One region of the Tahibacter sp. genome, then DNA from elsewhere that is predicted to be linked to it. Evidence: predicted binding sites of a transcription regulator. Region 1 holds the regulator's gene; the other holds the start of a gene.

Region 1 (9,077 bases):
GTCGTTGCGCAGGCTGGCCTCGACGTCGTGTGCACCGGCCTTGCCCTGGTACTGGGCAAACACGCCGGTGACGCTGCGCGCGTCTTCGTCGTACGCCGTCGTGCCGTCGACTGCGTCGTTGACGTAGTCGGCACCGACGCTGAGCAGATGCTGCTCGGCGAAACCGATGTCGCCTTGCACCGAGTAGTTGTCGCGGCGTGTATTGAATTGACTCTGGAAGACGCCGCTGCCGAAGTTGTCGGAATCGTCGCGGCTCTGGCCGGCGCCGACACTCAGCACGAGGCGCTCATGCGCCTGCAGGCGCAGTCGCGTGCCGACGATCTGCTGGCGGTAGATCGATTCGTTGACGAAGCTGCCGTCATAGGCGTTGCGGCCTTCGGCGCGCAGCACGTTGGCCTGCAGGTCGCCGGCTTCGCCGAAGCGCCAGCCGCCGTTGAGTGTGACCGAGGAATTGCGGTACGGATCGTCGTCTGGCTCGTCGGTGAAGCAGCCCGCGCCCGGCGAGGCGCGGCCGCGGCAGGAGTTGAAGCCGTCGGTGTCGGCATGGGCGAGATGGGCAGCGAGCCAGCCCTGCTCGCTGTTGAGGCTCACGCCGGCAGTCGCTTCGCGTGTGTTGTCGCTGCCAACGGTGGCGCTGAAGTTCGGGCTGACGCCCTGGCCGCGGCCGCGGCGCGTGAAGATCTGGATCACGCCCCCGATTGCTTCGGAACCGTACAGGCTCGAGCGCGGGCCGCGGACCACTTCGATGCGTTCGATCTGCTCGACGGGCAGATCCTGGAAGGCGACGCTACCAGCCGTGGCCGAGCCCACGCGCACGCCGTCGACGAGCACGAGCAGGTGGTCGGATTCGGCGCCGCGCAGGAACAGCGAGGCCTGCTTGCCGGCGCCACCGTTGCTCGAGATCGATACGCCGGGCAGTCCGCGCAGAAGATCGATCAGCGAGCGCGCCTGCAGGCGCTCGATGTCCTCGCGTGTGATCACGCTGACGGGTGCGAGGCTGTCGTCGACGGTCACGGCGGTGCGCGTCGCGGTGACGATCACATCGTCGAGTGCGGGGATATGCGGGTCGGGTTCGGCGCGCAGGGGCGCGCAGGGCAGGGTCAGGAGCGCGGCAATGGCCGCGCAAAGCGTCGTACGGTGCATGAAGATTCCTCCGCGCTCACCCGCGCGGTCGAACAGCGAAAAAATTCGATGCGCGGAAGGAATGAGCAGCGGAGACTGAGCCGGGGGCACGTTCACCGCGGCGCCGCCCTCCGCAGCACCACCAGGACCGGCGCGCGAATGCGCGTCTGGACCGCTGCAGGCCGGTCTCCGGACTCACGAGTTGGAGCAAGGGCTCCGGACGCGGCGCCTTCCCGGATCGCTCCAGTGGCGTAGTGCCGCGCTTGACTCGTTTACCGTTGCGGGGGCAGTGCCGGGATACACACCGGCTTCCCGTTTAAGCGTCTGGACGGCCAACCGTCTTCGCGCCACCTGAAGCGGCGCGGATGGTAGCAGGCTGCAACGGTGGGCGCCATTTGCGCCCCAGGGGAAGCTCAGAACTAGTCCTGATACTACCGCTCCTGCACTCAGCGCCCGATCTCCACAGCGCCGCCAAACGCCTGCCGTGCAGGCATCTGGTCGCCGGAGACTCATGCGTCGGCACGCTACCGCGTTCGCGCCCGCTCCAGCATCTGCCGGGCGTGCGCCAGCGTTTCCTTCGTGATCTCGATGCCACCGAGCATGCGGGCGATTTCGTCGCGGCGGGACTTTTCGTCCAGCGCCTCGATGCGCGTGAAGGTCTGCCCGTCGGCGGTCTGCTTGCTGACGCGAAAGTGCTGGTGGCCCTGCGCGGCGACCTGTGCAAGATGTGTGACGCACAGTGCCTGGCGCGAGCCGCCGAGGCGGCGCAATTTCTGTCCGACGACTTCAGCGACGGCGCCGCCGATGCCCGAGTCGACTTCGTCGAAGACCATGGTGCCGACATCGTCGAGGCCCAGCGCGGCGACCTCGATGGCAAGTGATATGCGCGACAGTTCGCCGCCCGAGGCAACCTTGCGCAGTGCACGCGCCGGCTGGCCCGGATTCGCACTGACGAGGAATTCGCAGCGCTCGGCGCCGAGCGCATCCGGATCGTCCTTCGCCGCGGGCTCGAGCGCGATTTCGAAGCGGCCGTCGCTCATGCCGAGCTCGCCCATGAGTGCGCTGACTTCCGCGGCCAGGCGCTGCGCGGCGGCGGCGCGCGAAGCGCTCAACTGCGCGGCGGCCTTGCGGTAGTCGGCGGCCGCGGCGCCGCGTTCGCGCTCCAGGTCCTGGCGCAGCGAACCGGCATTGCGCAGTTCGTCGACCTCCAGACGCAGCTCTTCGGCGCGCGCCTTGAGCTCATCCATCGGCAGGCGGTGGCGGCGCGCGAGTTCGTGCAGCTTGGACAACTGGTTTTCGGTCTCGAGCAGGCGCTCCGGATCCAGTTCCAGCCCGTCCTGGTAGCGCGACAGTGCATCGCCGGCTTCGCCGAGCTGGATCTCGATGCTTTCGACGAGTTCGACCGTCACGGCCAGCGACGGGTCCAGCTCGGCCAGGCGGGCCAATTCCTGGCGCGCGCGCGCGAGCGAGCGGCGCACGGCGAATTCGCTGTCGCCGTCGATGAGCTCGGCGACGCTGGCACTGCCGTTGACGAGCTGGCCTGCGTTGGCCAGGCGCCTGTGCAGGTCGTTGAGTTCGGCGAGCTGCGCTTCGGTCAGGGCATGGCGGTCGAGATCCTCGAGCTGGCGCTCGAGTCGGGCGAGGTCTTCGCCGCTGTCGCCGGCGTTGCCCAGCGACGCCATGCGCTGGCCGAGCTCGCGCCAGCGCCGGGCCGGCTGGCGCACCGCCGCGAGCGCATCGGCGTGGCCGCCGAAGGCGTCGAGCAGCTGCAGCTGATGGGTGCGGTCCAGCAGGGCCTGGTGCTCGTGCTGGCCGTGGATCTCGATCAGGTGTCCGGTCAGCGCCGAGAGCTGGGACAGGGTGACAGGGCGGCCGTTGATCCAGGCGCGCGAACTGCCCTCGGTACGGATCACGCGGCGCAACCGGCAGGCGCCTTCGTCATCGAGTTCTTCGGCCGCCAGCCAGTCACGCGCGGCGGGCGAATCCGACAGGTCGAATTCGGCGGTCAGTTCGGCGCGCTCGCAGCCGCTGCGGATCACACCGGCGTCTGAGCGGCCGCCGCTGAGCAGCAGCAGTGCGTCGACCAGCAGGGACTTGCCGGCGCCGGTTTCGCCCGTCACCACGCTTAGGCCGGGCTGCAAGGCGATGTCGGCCTCGCCGACGATGGCAAAGTCCTTGACGTACAACGAGCGCAGCATCGCGTTTTCCGACGGCATGGCGGGCGCGCATGCTAGCGCGAAGCCGTCGCATCTCCCAAGACTGGGGAGGCTTTGATGGCGTCGCCTGGTTGGCGACACCGGTTCCCCGCGACCCTGGCCGGACGCGGATGCGGCTTCGTTCGTTGGGGGGTGTGATGAATAGGACGGGCGTTCGGCTATGCTGCTGACCCATGTCGCGACACTCTCCCCATCTTCCGCTGGACCCGCGCGCGCGGCAGTTGCTGCGCACGCTCGTGTCGCAGTACGTGGCGGAGGGGCAGCCGGTAGGGTCGCGGGCCCTGGCGCGGTCGTCGGGGCTGGACGTGAGTGCGGCGACCATCCGCAATGTCATGTCGGATCTCGAGGAACTGGGGCTAGTCGCCGCGCCGCATACGTCGGCCGGTCGCATACCGACCGTGCAGGGGTATCGCGTGTTCGTGGACTCGCTGCTCGAAGTGCGCCCGCTCGGCGAGCCGCAGGTGGAAGAGCTGCGGCGCGAGCTGCCGGCGACGGCGACGACGCCGGACCTGCTCAACAGTGCCTCGTCGCTGCTGTCCCAGGTCAGCCATTTCGTCGGTGTGGTGACCGTGCCGCAGCATCAGGAAGTCCCGTTCCGGCACATCGACTTCGTGCCGCTGGACCAACGCCGCACCCTGGTCATCCTGGTCTTCGTCGACGGTCAGGTGCAAAACCGGGTCATCGAGCTGGAACGCGCCTATTCCGCCAGCGAACTGGAACAGGTCGCGAATTTCCTCAATGCGCAGTTTTCCGGCCAGCGCCTGGACGAGATCCGCCTGCGCCTGCTGCGCGAGATGCAGGAAACCAGCACCCAGATGACGCGGCTGATGACCACGACGGTGGAGCTGGCCCAGGCCGCGTTCCAGAGCAGCGCGCCGCAGCCGGATATGTTTGTCGCTGGCCAGACCAACCTCATGGACGTGCACGACCTGTCCAACCTCGACCGCCTGCGCGAACTGTTCGACGCCTTCCAGCGCAAGCGCGACCTGCTCGCCGTGCTCGAGCGCTGCGCCCGGGCCGAGGGCGTACGTCTGTTCATCGGCGAGGAGTCGGGTTTCGCGGCGCTGGACAACTACAGCCTGGTCACCGCGCCTTATGGCGTGGGCGGCCGCGTACTGGGCGTGCTCGGCGTGATCGGGCCGACCCGCATGGCCTACGAGCGCGTGATCCCGCTGGTGCAGGCGACCGCTCATATCCTGTCCGGCGCCTTGAACCGCAACCAGGCGCCCCAATAGCGTCGGGACTTGTCAATCCGTATCATGCCGCGCCCTTGCGGGACGATCCGTAACGATCGGTCCTGCGTCCCGTGGGGACGGGAAGCACACTCGCTGGAGAATCCATGCAAAACAACGAATCGACCGGTACAACGGGCGCAGAAGAAGGCTTGTCGGCGGCGGAAGCCGCGCTGAACGCCGATCTGGAAGCCCTGAGCCAGCAGCTCGCCCAGGCGGAGACCGCCGCGGCCGAGATGCGCGACACCCTGCTTCGCGAGCGCGCCGAGCTGGAAAACCAACGCCGCCGCCTGCAGCGGGATCTGGAACAGGCGCGCAAATTCGCCAACGAGCGCCTGCTTTCTGACCTGCTGCCGGTCTGCGACGGCCTGGAAGGCGGGCTGGCGGTCGAAACCGCCGACGTCGCCGCGATGCGCCAGGGTCTGGACCTGACCTACAAGGCGCTGCTCAAGGTCGCCGAGTCCAACGGCCTCAAGGCCCTCAAGCCGACCAACCAGCCGTTCAATCCGGAACTGCATCAGGCAGTCAGCCTGGTCGACAGCCCGGCGCACGCGTCCGGCACCGTGGTGAACACGTTGCAGACCGGGTACGTGCTCAACGACCGGCTGCTGCGTCCGGCCATGGTCGTGGTCGCGAACTGAGATTTCCGTGAGGCGGGCAGAGTGCGCGGACGGGATCTTGAATAAGCGCCGCGCGACTACAAATACCGCCGCAGCAACGATCCGGCAGGGTCGAAGAATCAATTCGAGGAGCTAAGCAATGGGCAAAATCATCGGCATCGATCTGGGCACGACCAATTCGTGCGTGGCGATCATCGAAGGCGGTACCGCGCGCGTCATCGAGAACTCCGAAGGCGACCGCACCACCCCCTCGATCGTCGCGTTCACGAAGGACGGCGAAACGCTCGTCGGCGCGTCGGCCAAGCGCCAGGGCGTGACCAACCCCAAGAACACCTTCTACGCGGTGAAGCGCCTGATCGGCCGCAAGTTCACCGATGCGGAAGTCAAGAAAGACCTCGACCTGGTGCCTTACGGCATCGTCGCGCACGACAACGGCGACGCCTGGGTCGCGACCAGCGACGGCAAGAAACTGTCGCCACAGGAAATCTCGGCCAAGATCCTCATGAAAATGAAGAAGACGGCCGAGGATTTCCTTGGTGAACCGGTTACGGAAGCTGTGATCACCGTGCCGGCCTACTTCAACGATTCGCAGCGCCAGGCGACCAAGGACGCCGGCCGCATCGCGGGTCTGGAAGTCAAGCGCATCATCAACGAGCCGACCGCGGCGGCGCTGGCCTATGGCCTGGACAAGGCGGGCAGTGGCAAGGACAAGAAGATCGCGGTCTATGACCTCGGCGGCGGCACGTTCGACGTGTCCATCATCGAGATCGCCGAGATCGACGGCGAGAAGCAGTTCGAAGTGCTCGCGACCAACGGTGATACTTTCCTCGGCGGCGAAGACTTCGACAAGCGCGTCATCGACTATCTCGTCGAGGAATTCAAGAAGGACCAGGGCATCGATCTGCGCAACGATCCGCTCGCATTGCAGCGCCTCAAGGACGCGGCCGAGCGCGCGAAGATCGAGCTGTCGTCCTCGCACCAGACCGAAGTCAACCTGCCGTACGTGACGGCGGATGCTTCGGGCCCGAAGCATCTGAACATCAAGCTCACGCGTGCCAAGCTCGAAGCGCTGGTGGACGACCTGGTCAAGAAGACGATCGAACCGTGTCGCATCGCGCTCAACGATGCGGGTCTGCGTATGGCCGACATCACCGAAGTGATCCTGGTCGGCGGCATGACGCGCATGCCCAAGGTGCAGGAAGCGGTGAAGGACTTCTTCGGCAAGGAGCCGCGCAAGGACGTCAACCCGGATGAAGCTGTCGCTGTCGGCGCGGCGATCCAGGGCGGCGTGCTGGGCGGCACCGTGAAGGACGTGCTGCTGCTCGACGTGACCCCGCTGTCGCTGGGCATCGAGACGGCCGGTGGCGTGTTCACCAAGCTGATCGAGAAGAACACGACGATCCCGACCAAGGCCTCGCAGATCTTCTCCACGGCCGACGACAACCAGACCGCGGTCACCGTGCACGTGCTGCAGGGCGAGCGCGAACGCGCCAGCGCGAACAAGTCGCTCGGCAAGTTCGACCTGTCCGGCATCGAGCCGGCACGCCGCGGCACGCCGCAGATCGAAGTCGGCTTCGACATCGACGCGAACGGCATTCTGCACGTGCAGGCCAAGGACAAGAACACCGGCAAGGAACAGCGCATCGAGATCAAGGGCAGCTCGGGCCTGTCGGACGACGAGATCCAGCGCATGGTCCGCGACGCGGAAGCCAACAAGGAAGAAGACAAGAAGTTCCATGAGCTGATCGCCTCGCGCAACAAGGCGGACCAGCTGGTCCATGCGACGCGCGACGCGATCAAGGAGCATGGCGGCAAGGTCGCCGACCACATGGGCCGCATCGAGGAAGCGCTGAGCGATCTCGAGAAGGTCATGAAGGGCGACGATAAGGCCGCGATCGACTCACGCACGACCAAGCTTGAGGAAGTCGCGCAGCCGCTGTTTGCCGCGGCGCAGGGCCAGGGCGGCGATGCCGGTCCGCAGGCCCAGGCCGACACCAGCGGCGCGGCGCAGGACGACGTCGTCGATGCCGAGTTCACCGAAGTCAACGACAAGAAGTAAGACGCTTTCCCGCTGAAGACAAGACGGACAGTCCGAACGGCTGTCCGTTTTGTTTATTCAGGCAATGAAATCGAAACCAGGGGATTGCCGGCATCGCGGCAAACATGACTATGGCCAAGCGCGATTACTACGAAATCCTCGGCGTCGAAAAGACCGCCGGCGAGGACGACCTCAAGAAAGCCTTCCGCCGTCTGGCGATGAAGTACCACCCGGACCGCAATCCGGACGCCGACGCGCAGGAGAAATTCAAGGAGGCCAAGGAGGCCTACGAGATCCTCTGCGACAAGCAGAAGCGCGCGATGTACGACCAGTACGGGCATGCCGCGTTCGAGCAGGGCATGGGCGGCGGTCGCGGCGGCGGCTTCCACGGCGCCGATGTCGGCGACATTTTTGGCGACATTTTCGGCGACATTTTCGGCGGCGGCCGCGGTGGCGGACGTCCCCGGCGTGGCTCCGACCTGCGCTACGTGATCGAGCTGGACCTCGAAGAAGCTGTGTTCGGCGTCGAGCGGACGATCGAGGTGCCGACCCTCGTCGGCTGCAAGACCTGCAATGGTTCCGGCAGCAAGGACGGAAAGACGTCCACCTGCTCGACCTGCCGCGGCCATGGCCGCGTGCGTATGCAGCAGGGCATCTTCTCGGTGCAGCAGGTCTGCCCGCACTGCGCCGGCAGCGGCAAGGCGGTCGCCAATCCGTGCAAGGACTGCCGCGGCGAAGGCCGCGTCGAAGACGAGCGCGCCCTGCAGGTGAAGATCCCCGCCGGCGTGGATTCGGGCGACCGCATTCGTCTGGCCGGGCAGGGTGAAGCCGGTCCCGCCGGCAGCGAGCCGGGCGACCTGTACGTCGAAGTGCGCGTGCGCGAGCACGGCATCTTCCAGCGCGAAGGCGACGATCTGTACTGCGAAGTGCCGATCCGCTTTACCCAGGCGGTGCTCGGTGCCGAACTCAAGGTGCCGACGCTGGAGGGCGAAGCCACCATCACGCTGCCGCAGGAAACCCAGACCGGCAAGCTGTTCCGCTTGCGCGGCAAGGGCGTCAAGAACGTTCGCTCCGGCCGCCTCGGCGACCTGCATTGCCGCGTCGTGATCGAGACGCCGGTCAAGCTGACCAAGCGCCAGCGCGAGCTGATGGAAGAACTGGAAAGCACGTTCGAAGGTGCCGAGCCCGGCGCGCACACACCACGGGCGAACTCGTGGTTCGACGGCGTCAAGCAGTTCTGGGAACGCATGACTTCCTGAGGGTGGGAATGGGGAGTCGGGAATCGGGAATCGTAAGAGCGGAGCGGGACAACGCTCAGTGAGCGAGCGCGCATCCTGGATGGCTTCGCTTCGCCTTGAACGGTTCCCCATTCCCCATTCCCGCACCAGACACAAAAAAGCCCGTCAACCAGAAACCAGGGGGAGGGATCCTGGCGTCGTTGGTGATTGACGGGCTGAAAACGTGCGGCCGCCGTCAGGGGCGGCCGGCGTTGTTATGAAGCGGGAAGCGACGACTTATTCGGCGGCGGCCGGCTTGGCTTTCGGCTGACGCTTGGCCTTGGGTGCGGCGGCCGGCTTGCTGGCGGCGGTTGCGGTGGCGCGGGCCGGCTTGACGTTCAGTTTGCGGATATCGCGAGACAGGGCTTCGACGCGCTCGGCGATTTCGTTGAGTTCCTTTCGGCCTGGTACGCCGAGCTTGCCGAGCGCGCGCGAAACGCGCTCCTCGAAGACTTTTTCCAGTTTGTCCCAGGTTTCCTGGGTACGTTCCTTGACCTGGCTGACGCTGCTTTCGACGGCGCCGCGTACTTCGTCGGCCTTGCCCAGAGCGAGCTTGCGGGTCTTCTGCTCGA
Region 2 (9,077 bases), on a different contig from region 1:
GATCGCCAGGGCGGGCGGCTGCTGCAGTGCTTCCGCGTCGCCGAGGACGGCAGCTACAGCGATGCGGACGACGCACCGCTGTCGTTGCCGCAGGGCGAAAACATCCGCCTGGGCCTGCCGCATGCACTGGAACTGCCGGCACAGGCCGCCGCTGCGTTCGGCCAGCTATTCGCGGACTACGAACTGATGCAGCCGTTCCCGCAGCTCGGTCGCGAGAGTTTTGCCCTGAGCGACGAGGAGCGCGCGATGCTGAATCTCGAGCGCTGGAAGGGCAAGGTCGTGCCGACCGGCCGCGTGCTCGGCCTCGCCAACAAGGGCTGGCGGCGTGGCGCGGCGCAAGACGGCGGCGGCATCTGGTATTTCACCAAGCCGCTCGCAGGGGATCTCGCGATCGAGCTGAGCTTCGAGCCCGGCATCATCGTCGGCCTGGTCGACGAGTATCCGCAGCAGACCCTGCTGCAGCTGCAGGTCGGCAGGCCGAGTGAGTGGGGCGACATGCAGGATACGAAACCGTTCGCGACACTCGACCCGATCGCCGCGAGCGAACTGATCCGCGACATGCAGGCGCTGTGCGCCTGATCTGAATCGGTTCGCACACCTGAGCAAGTCCCGGCATACGGCTCTTGTACTCGGCACCCGGTCTCCACAACCCCGCCAAACGCCTGCTGCGCAGGCATTTGGTCAAGGGGGCTCCAGAATCAAATGCAAGTGTCGACTTGTTAAGAGGCTCCCTATTCCCATGGCTACAAAGAAACCCGAAGTCGCAGCGCCGGTGCTGCAGCGGCCGCCCGCCGAAATCCTCTACGCCGAGCAGCTGCAGCGCCTGGCCGCGGCCGACCGCGACCCCCGTCCGCCGGGCTGGGCGCTGAGTCTCAAGGCGGCGCGTACGTTCGTGCTCGGCGATGCCGCGCTCGGAGTGTCGCGCAAGATCGTCGCGCCGGTCGCCGCGATTGAACGCATGCTCGTCACGCTCGCGACGGGCCGCGGCCTCATGCTGGTCGGCGAACCCGGCACGGCCAAGTCACTGCTGTCGGAGCTCCTGGCCACTGCGGTCTGCGGCGTCTCCACGCTGACGATCCAGGGCGGAGCCTCGATCACCGAGGACCAGATCAAGTATTCGTGGAACTACGCGCTGCTGATCAACGAGGGGCCGAGTCCGCGCGCGCTGGTGCCGGCGCCGCTGTACCAGGGCATGCGCGAAGGCCGCATCGTGCGCTTCGAGGAGATCACGCGTGCCCCGCTGGAGGTGCAGGACTGCCTGCTCGGCATGCTCTCGGACCGCGTCATGGCCGTGCCCGAACTCGGCGGCGAAGACGGCATGCTGTATGCGCGCGAAGGCTTCAACATCATCGCGACCGCGAACACGCGGGACCGCGGCGTCAACGAGATGTCGGCCGCGCTCAAGCGCCGCTTCGACTTCGAGACCGTTTTCCCGATCCTCGACTATGAGCGCGAGCTTGCGCTGGTGCAGCAGGCCTCGGCCGAACTGCTGGCGCGCAGCGGCATTCCGAAGACGCTGCCCGAGCCTGTGCTGGAACTGCTCGTGACGACCTTCCGCGATCTGCGTGCGCACCAGGACAGCGGCCGGCGCGACGGCAGCATGGACACGCTCAATGCGGTCATGTCGACGGCCGAGGCGGTCAACGTCGCCCACGCGGTCGGCGTGCGCGCGTGGTTTCTCGAACAGCGCGCCGGCGAGCCGGCCGACCTCGTCGACTGCATTGCCGGCACCGTGGCCAAGGACGACGCCGACGACCGCGCCAAGCTGCGGCGCTATTTCGAGCAGAAGGTCGCGAAGAAGACCGGCGCGCACTGGCGCGCGTATTTCGAGGCGCGGCACCGCCTGCCATGAGCCTGCGCGCGCCCTGCATCGTCGGCGTGCGTCACCACAGCCCGGCCTGCGCGCGACTGGTCGCGGCACGTATCCGCGCGCTGCGGCCGCGCCATGTGCTGATCGAGGGGCCGGCGGATTTCAACCCACGCATCGACGAGATGTTCCTTGGCCACGCGCTACCGCTTGCGATCTACAGCTATCTCTCGGGCGGCGGCGTGCAGCGCGGCTCGTGGGCGCCGTTCGCCGAGCACTCGCCAGAGTGGCAGGCGCTGCTCGTCGCACGCGAGGTCGGCGCGCAGGCGCGCTTCATCGACCTGCCGGCCTGGCACGAGGCGTTCGAAGACCTGCCCAACCGCTATGCGGACGCGCCCGAGGCAGAGCACGAGGCGCGCGCGGAGGCCTATGAGCAGGCGCTCGCCGATCGCCTCGCGATCGAAGGCCGCGACGCGCTGTGGGACCACCTGTTCGAGCAGGAGCAGGATGACGTCAGTCTTGCACAGCAACTGGAAGTGCATTTCGGGCACCTGCGCGGCGCCGATCCGGGCTCGCCCGGCAACGCCGCGCGCGAAGCGCAGATGGCGCAGTGGATCGCCTGGGCGATGGCGCAGGACGACGGCGAGGTGCTCGTCGTCTGCGGCGGCTACCACGCACCGGCGCTGGCGCGACGGTGGCGCGAGGTCGACGGCGCGGCCGTGTGCAGCGAACCGGCCGTGCCGCAACCGCCGCCCGCGCCGGAAGGCATTCCGCAGCGGCATGGCTCGTTTCTCGTGCCCTACAGCTTCAAGCGGCTCGACGCGTTCCAGGGCTATGCCTCGGGCATGTCCTCGCCGCTGTACTACCAGTGGCTGTGGGAGTCGGGCAGTGCGGGAGCCGGTCTGCGCCTGATGCAGGAGGTCGCGCAGCGTCTGCGCCAGCGCAGGCTCGTCGCATCGACCGCCGACCTGATCGCGCTGCACACGCATGCGCAGGGCCTCGCGTTGCTGCGCGGACATGCGCACGCGCTGCGTGCCGACTGGCTCGATGCGATTGCCGCGACGCTGCTCAAGGAAGCGCAGGACGCCCCGCTGCCGTGGACGTACCGCGGCACGATCCGGCCCGGGACTGCGCCGCTACTGGTCGAGGTCATGGACGTGCTCGCCGGCGACCTGCGCGGCCGGCTCGCCGCCACGACACCGCGGCCGCCACTGCTGGATTCGGTCGAGCACGAACTCGACGCGGCCGGTATCGCGCTCGATGGCGAGCGCACGATCGATCTGCTCGCCGATGCCGGACGGCGCCAGAGCCGCGTGCTGCATCGGCTGTTGCTGCTCGGCATCCCCGGCATCGCGCGCGTGCAGGGGCCGGTGCTGGCCTTGTCGGGCGAGCGCAACGAGTGCTGGCGCCTGGGCCGCCCGATCGAACAGATGGCAGCGCTGATCGAGGCCGGCGCCTACGGCGCGACGCTGGCCGACGCGGCGCGCGCCGTGCTCGAAGAGAAGCTGCGCGAGGCGCGCGACGACGTGGCCGCGCTCGCGCAGGGACTCAATGCCGCGGCGTTCGCGGGTCTTGCCGCCGTCAGCGACGCGCTGCTCGCGGATCTGCGCGCGGCAATCGCCACTGCGCCGCGCTTCGAACCGTTGGGCGAAGCGATTGGCGTGCTGTATCCGCTGTTCCGGCACGGCCAGATCGTCGCGGTCGCCGGTGCGCCGCTGCTTGCCGCCGTCATCGAGGCTGCCTGCGATCGCGCGCTCTGGCTGTTCGAGCCGCCCGCGGCGATTGCGCCGTCGGACGCGTTCACCCATGTGCGCGCCGTCGTCGCACTGCGCGATCTGCTGCGGGGATACGCCGCGGACCGGCAGGACGGTGCCGGCGTACTCGCGCTCGAGACCGACCGCGTGCTGGCCGTATTCGCGCGCAAGCTACGCGATCCCGCCGGTTCGCCGCTGAGTCGCGGTGCGGCGCTGGGTGCCATCCTCAGCCTGCCGCAGCTCGCCGGGTCCGACGGCGACGCGTTCGACCTGAGTGCGCCGCTGGCCCTGCTCAACGGTCTTGCTCCCGATGCGCTGGGCGACGCGCTGTCCGGATTGCTCGCGCTGGCGCGCGAGCAGATAGCGCAGGAACCCGCCTTCGTCGTTGGCATGGACGCGCTGGTCGCTGCGCTGGACGACGAGGATTTCCTGCGTGCCCTGCCGGCATTGCGCGGTGCCTTCGCCTGGTTGCCGCCGCGCGAACGCGGTCGTCTGGCCACACTGCTGCTGCGCCTGCACGACGCGACACACCTGTCGCAACGCGCCCTGACTGCTGCGCTGCCCGCGGACGTGGATGCGCGTGACATCGCGGAGGCGGCCCGGCGCGAGCGCGAGGTCTGTGCACGCTTGCAGCGCTGGGGCCTACGCACGGGCGCGGAGGAATCGGCATGAGTTTTTCGATCCCGACACGGCTGCAGCGCTGGCGCCTGCTGCTCGGCGAACCGGCGCAGGGTGCGCTCGGGAACTTGCAGGACGCGGCGCAGGCGGCGGCGGACGCGGCGCTGGAATGGCTGTACGGCCGCGACCCGGAGCGCGCGTTGCGCGGCGAGCGCAGCGGCAGTCTGGATCCGTCGCAGCTGTCCACGCCCGACTGGATCAATGACGTGCATCGCCTGTTTCCGCAGGAGGTCATCGAGCGGCTGGAACGCGACGCGGTCGAACGCTACGGCATTACCGAAGTCGTCACCAATCTCGACGTGCTCGAGCGTCTCGAGCCCTCGCAGAGCCTGCTGCGCGCGGTGCTGCAGACCAAGCATCTGATGAATCCGGCCGTGCTCGCCGCGGCGCGGCGCATCGTGGCGGAGGTCGTGCGCCGCCTCATGGAGAAGCTTGCGACTGAGGTGCGTCAGGCCTTTGCTGGACCGCGCGACCGGCGCCGGCGCTCGCGCCTGAAGATTGCGCGCAACTTCGATTTCGCGCGAACCGTGCGTGGCAATCTTGCGCGCTGGGACCCGCAGCGGCGGCGGCTGTTCGTCGACGCGCTGCGCTTCGTCAGCCGTTCTCGCCGGCATGCGCAGCGCTGGGACATCATCCTGCTGATCGACCAGAGCGGTTCGATGGTCGACTCGGTCATCCACTCGGCGGTGATGGCGGCCTGCCTTTGGAATCTGCCGGGCATGAGTACGCGGCTCGTTGCATTCGATACCAGCGTGGTCGACCTGACCCGCGACGTGGCCGATCCGGTGGAATTGTTGATGAAGGTACAACTGGGCGGCGGTACCGACATCGCCAAGGCCGTTGCCTACGCGCAAAGCTGTGTCGCCAATCCGTCGCGGACGCTCATCGTGCTGGTCAGCGATTTCTATGAAGGCGGCGACGCGGGCGAACTCGTGCGGCGTGTGCAGTCACTGGTGCAGGCCGGTTGCCGCGTACTCGGTCTGGCGGCGCTCGACGCGGCGGCGACGCCGAACTACGACCGGGAGACCGCGGCACGGCTGGTCAAGGTCGGTGCCCAGGTCGGGGCGATGACGCCGGGTGAGCTCGCCGGCTGGCTCGCCGACAAGGTGCGGTCGTGACGGCGCGCACCGACTTGCTCGAACTCAGCCTCGATGCGCTGTCGGCGCTGTCGAATCCGGGATTCGTCAAGCGCGCGCAGAAGGACATCGCCGAGGGGCGCATTCCGCAGATCGACATCGCTGACGACACGACGGTGCGGGCGCGCTACGAGGACGGCCAGCAGGCCACGCTCGCGCCGGGCAAGTCCCTGCGCGAAGCAGCCTGCACCTGTCCCGCCACGGGCCTGTGCCGCCATCGCGTCACGCTGGTTCTCGCGTATCAGCACTGGGCGCGGTCGGTGGCCGATGTCGCGACGCCGGATTCCGGCGGAGAGGTCCCCTGGAGCCCAGCCGAATTCGACGACGCGGAGCTGGCTGCGGCGCTGGCGCCGGCCACGCTAGATCAGGCGCGGCGTCTCGCAGCCGCACGGCCGGCCGTGCGCCTGAGCGCATGGCAACCGTCGGCACCGACGCCGACGGCCCATCTTCCGCTGTGCTCCGTGCGCTTTTTCTCGCGGCGCGCGCTGTCTCACGCGCGTTGCGACTGCCGTCTGGGCGGCAGTTGCGAGCATATTGCGGTTGCGGTCTGGGCGTTTCGCCAAGCCGGCGGTCTCGCCGATGCGGTGATCGAGCTGCTGCCGCGCGACGCGGCGGCAAGTGCGACAGGGCTGGGCGCGGATGCGGTGGACGTCGAGGTCATGGCGCGCCGTTTCCTGCGCCGCCTGTGGCTCGACGGCAGCTCCCAGGACTGGGCGCCGCTGGAAGCGGACTACGCGGCATTGCGTGACCGCTTGTCGCGGCTGGGGTGGAACTGGCCGGGCGAGTGCCTCGACGAACTGCGCAGTCTGATCCTGGCGCAGGCCGTCCGCTCGAGCCGCTTCGATCCGCAGCGCCTGCTGGAATTGCTGGCCGAGCTGGTCGCGCGCATCGCAGCGGCGCGTACGGCTGCCGAGCAGACGACCCCGCTCCTGCCCGCCAGCCAGATCCTCGGCGTCGGCGTGCGCGGCGAGGTCGCACTGGATCACCTCAAGCTCGTTTCGCTCGGACTGCAGTGCTGGCGGGACGATGCGGCCGATGGCGCGCGCGTGGTGTTCGCCGATCCGGATACGTTGGCCGTGACCGTTCTGGAGCGCAGTTGGTCGCGCGAGCCCGGCCAGGTCGCCACGCCAATTGTCAGCCGGCGCGTGGCAGGACAGGCACTGCGCCAGCTCGCCGCAGCGCAGGTCGTCACGCGCGGTGCGAAGCGGCGCGCCAACGGCCTGCTCGACATTCCGGCGCTGGCGCGCCAGACCAGCGTATTGCCGCTGTCGGCGCAATCCTGGGAAGGAATCGGTGCGCCGCTGCGCCAGCCGGGCGGTGCCGCGCTGGCGCGCCATCTTCACGCGGCCCTGCCGGATTTCGTCAGGCCGCGCCAGGCGATCGCGCATGTTCACGTTCTGCCGATTGCTGGCATCGGCAACTGGGGTTGGGACGCGGCGGCGCAGACCCTGCATGCACGCGTGCTCTGTTGCGATGACGCAGCGAACGCCGCATCCGGCGACTGGGTGGAGCTGGCCCTTGCGCATGATGCGGCCACGCCCGACGCGGTCGATGCGCTGGCCGCGGCGCTGTCCGATACGGCGGATCCGCCGTGGCGCATCGCCGGCCCCGTACACCTGCGTGCGGGCGCGGTCCGCATGACGCCACTGGCGCTGCTCACACGCAAGAAGGCCATCGTGCTGCAGGCTTGCAGCGTCGGTGCGCAGCCGCTGCCGCCGCTGCAGACCGCCGACCCCACCAACGGGCTGACGGCATTGATCGGGCAACTGCTCGACGAGCTGGCGGTCTGGGCGCGGCAGGGCATTCGTCACCAGACCGGGTCGACACTGTCACGCTGCGAGGCCCAGGCCCAGCGTCTGGATGCCCGGGGCCTGACCACTACGGCGGCGCTACTTCGGCGGGTGCTCGTCGCCTGGCGAGAGGCGAGCGATGAGCTGCCGCAATGGCTGGCGACACTGTTCTTGCTGTTGCAAGGCTTGCTCGTCGGCACCGCCGACGATGAACCGATTCTGGCCGACTTCCCTGGCCCTTCGATTGGGCCGTGACTATCGGCCCTCCAGGATCAACGGTTTATCGGAGAAGCTGCATGCGGGCGCCATCCGCTTATGAGGCTTCACCGCGGTTTAACCCTTTTTCTGTACTTGCTGGTACACTAATCGCCGTTCGCAGGAACTCCCGTCTCGGGAACTCTTGCTGGACTTAGCACTCCATACACGCGAGTGCTAACCTGTGATCTGTATTGGAGGTTTCAAGCCATGACCGAAGCGCTTGCCCTAGTCAGCAACAACCTGCCGGTTCCAAGTGCATTGGGCAGCCTTGAGGCGTACATCAGCGCCACGCACCGCGTGCCGATGCTGACCCAGGACGAAGAGCAGGAACTCGCCGAGCAGTTGCGCCGCGACAATGATCTCGATGCGGCCAAACGCCTGGTGCTCTCCCACCTGCGTTTCGTCGTCCATGTGGCGCGCGGCTACCAGGGTTACGGTTTGCCGCTTGGCGATCTCGTGCAGGAAGGCAATATCGGCCTCATGAAGGCGGTCAAGCGTTTCGACCCGACCCTCGGTGTGCGCCTGGTTTCCTTCGCAGTGCACTGGATCCGTGCCGAAATGCATGAGTTCATCCTGCGCAACTGGCGCATCGTCAAGGTCGCCACGACCAAGGCTCAGCGCAAGTTGTTCTTCAACCTGCGCAAGTCCAAGAAGCGTCTGGGCTGGCTCACGCATGACGAGGCGCAGACGGTAGCCAAGGAACTCGGCGTGCCGCTTGCGACCGTCCTCGAGATGGAATCTCGTCTGTCGGGCCGCGATGTGGGCTTCGATGCGCCGACCGACAGCAACGACGACGATGCGCCGCCGGCGCCGGTGGCCTATCTGGTCGACCATCGTGCGGATCCGTACGAGTCGCTGGCCAGCGACGACCACGAGGAAAACCAGCTCGAGTCGCTGCGTGAAGGCATGTCCCGCCTGGATCAGCGTTCGCGCGACATCATCACGCGGCGCTGGCTCAAGGACGGCGAGAAGGCGACGTTGCAGGAACTGGCCGATGAATATGGTGTTTCGGCCGAGCGCATCCGCCAGATCGAGGCGAATGCGATGAAGAAGATGCGCGCGCTGTTTGTCGCGTAGTTCCCTGCACACCGGCAACGAGACGACGGCCCCGAAAGGGGCCGTCGTCGTTTTCGCAATCACCTCAGGCGTGATCGCCTCGGGCGTCGCCGCGCGGTTCCTGCCCGACGATGATCCGGGCGTGGCGCTGGTAGGTCCAGTACGACCAGCTCCAATTGATCAGCACAATGAGCCGGCTGCGGAAACCGATCAGGAACAGGATGTGGATCAGCAGCCAGAACCACCAGGCGAGTACGCCGGACAGGTGAATACGGCCGAGATCGGCGACGGCCGCCATGCGGCCTATCGTGGCGAGCGAGCCGACATCCGCATAGCGGAACGGCGCCGCCGTCGAACCGGCGAGCCGGGCCAGGATCATCTTCGCTGCGTGCGTCCCCATCTGCTTGGCCGCCGGCGCCACGCCAGGCACCGGCCTGCCATCCTGCTGACGGCTCGCGAGATCGCCCACGACGAAGACGTTCGGATCCCCTGGCAGGCTCAGGTCGTCCTCGACGATCACGCGTCCGGCCCGGTCCAGTGGTGCGCCGAGACGCCGTCCCAGCGGCGAGGCGGCGACGCCCGCTGCCCACAACACGGT

What was found. Region 1 encodes HrcA, which represses chaperone genes, less so after heat shock. Its sites were predicted from a motif close to TTNGCACTCNNNNNNNNNGAGTGCNAA; they were not measured.
Region 2: rpoH (RNA polymerase sigma factor RpoH) is a predicted target of HrcA. The motif match lies at 7,575-7,601, and genes of this name have one in related genera.

Annotation. Positions count from the first base shown of each region.
Region 1 covers NZ_JAVTWC010000051.1:42,429-51,505, reverse strand. The annotation lists gene btuB (TonB-dependent vitamin B12 receptor) at 1-1,143, opposite strand, end outside; cobalamin riboswitch at 1,285-1,492, opposite strand; gene recN (DNA repair protein RecN) at 1,647-3,320, opposite strand; gene hrcA (heat-inducible transcriptional repressor HrcA) at 3,512-4,573, shown strand; gene grpE (nucleotide exchange factor GrpE) at 4,678-5,211, shown strand; gene dnaK (molecular chaperone DnaK) at 5,330-7,249, shown strand; gene dnaJ (molecular chaperone DnaJ) at 7,360-8,487, shown strand; gene RUU78_RS09970 (phasin family protein) at 8,743-9,077, opposite strand, start outside.
Region 2 covers NZ_JAVTWC010000054.1:61,009-70,085, forward strand. The annotation lists gene RUU78_RS10715 (DUF4132 domain-containing protein) at 1-579, shown strand, start outside; gene RUU78_RS10720 (AAA family ATPase) at 740-1,852, shown strand; gene RUU78_RS10725 (DUF5682 family protein) at 1,849-4,233, shown strand; gene RUU78_RS10730 (VWA domain-containing protein) at 4,230-5,357, shown strand; gene RUU78_RS10735 (SWIM zinc finger family protein) at 5,354-7,420, shown strand; gene rpoH (RNA polymerase sigma factor RpoH) at 7,631-8,500, shown strand; gene RUU78_RS10745 (NAD(P)/FAD-dependent oxidoreductase) at 8,565-9,077, opposite strand, start outside.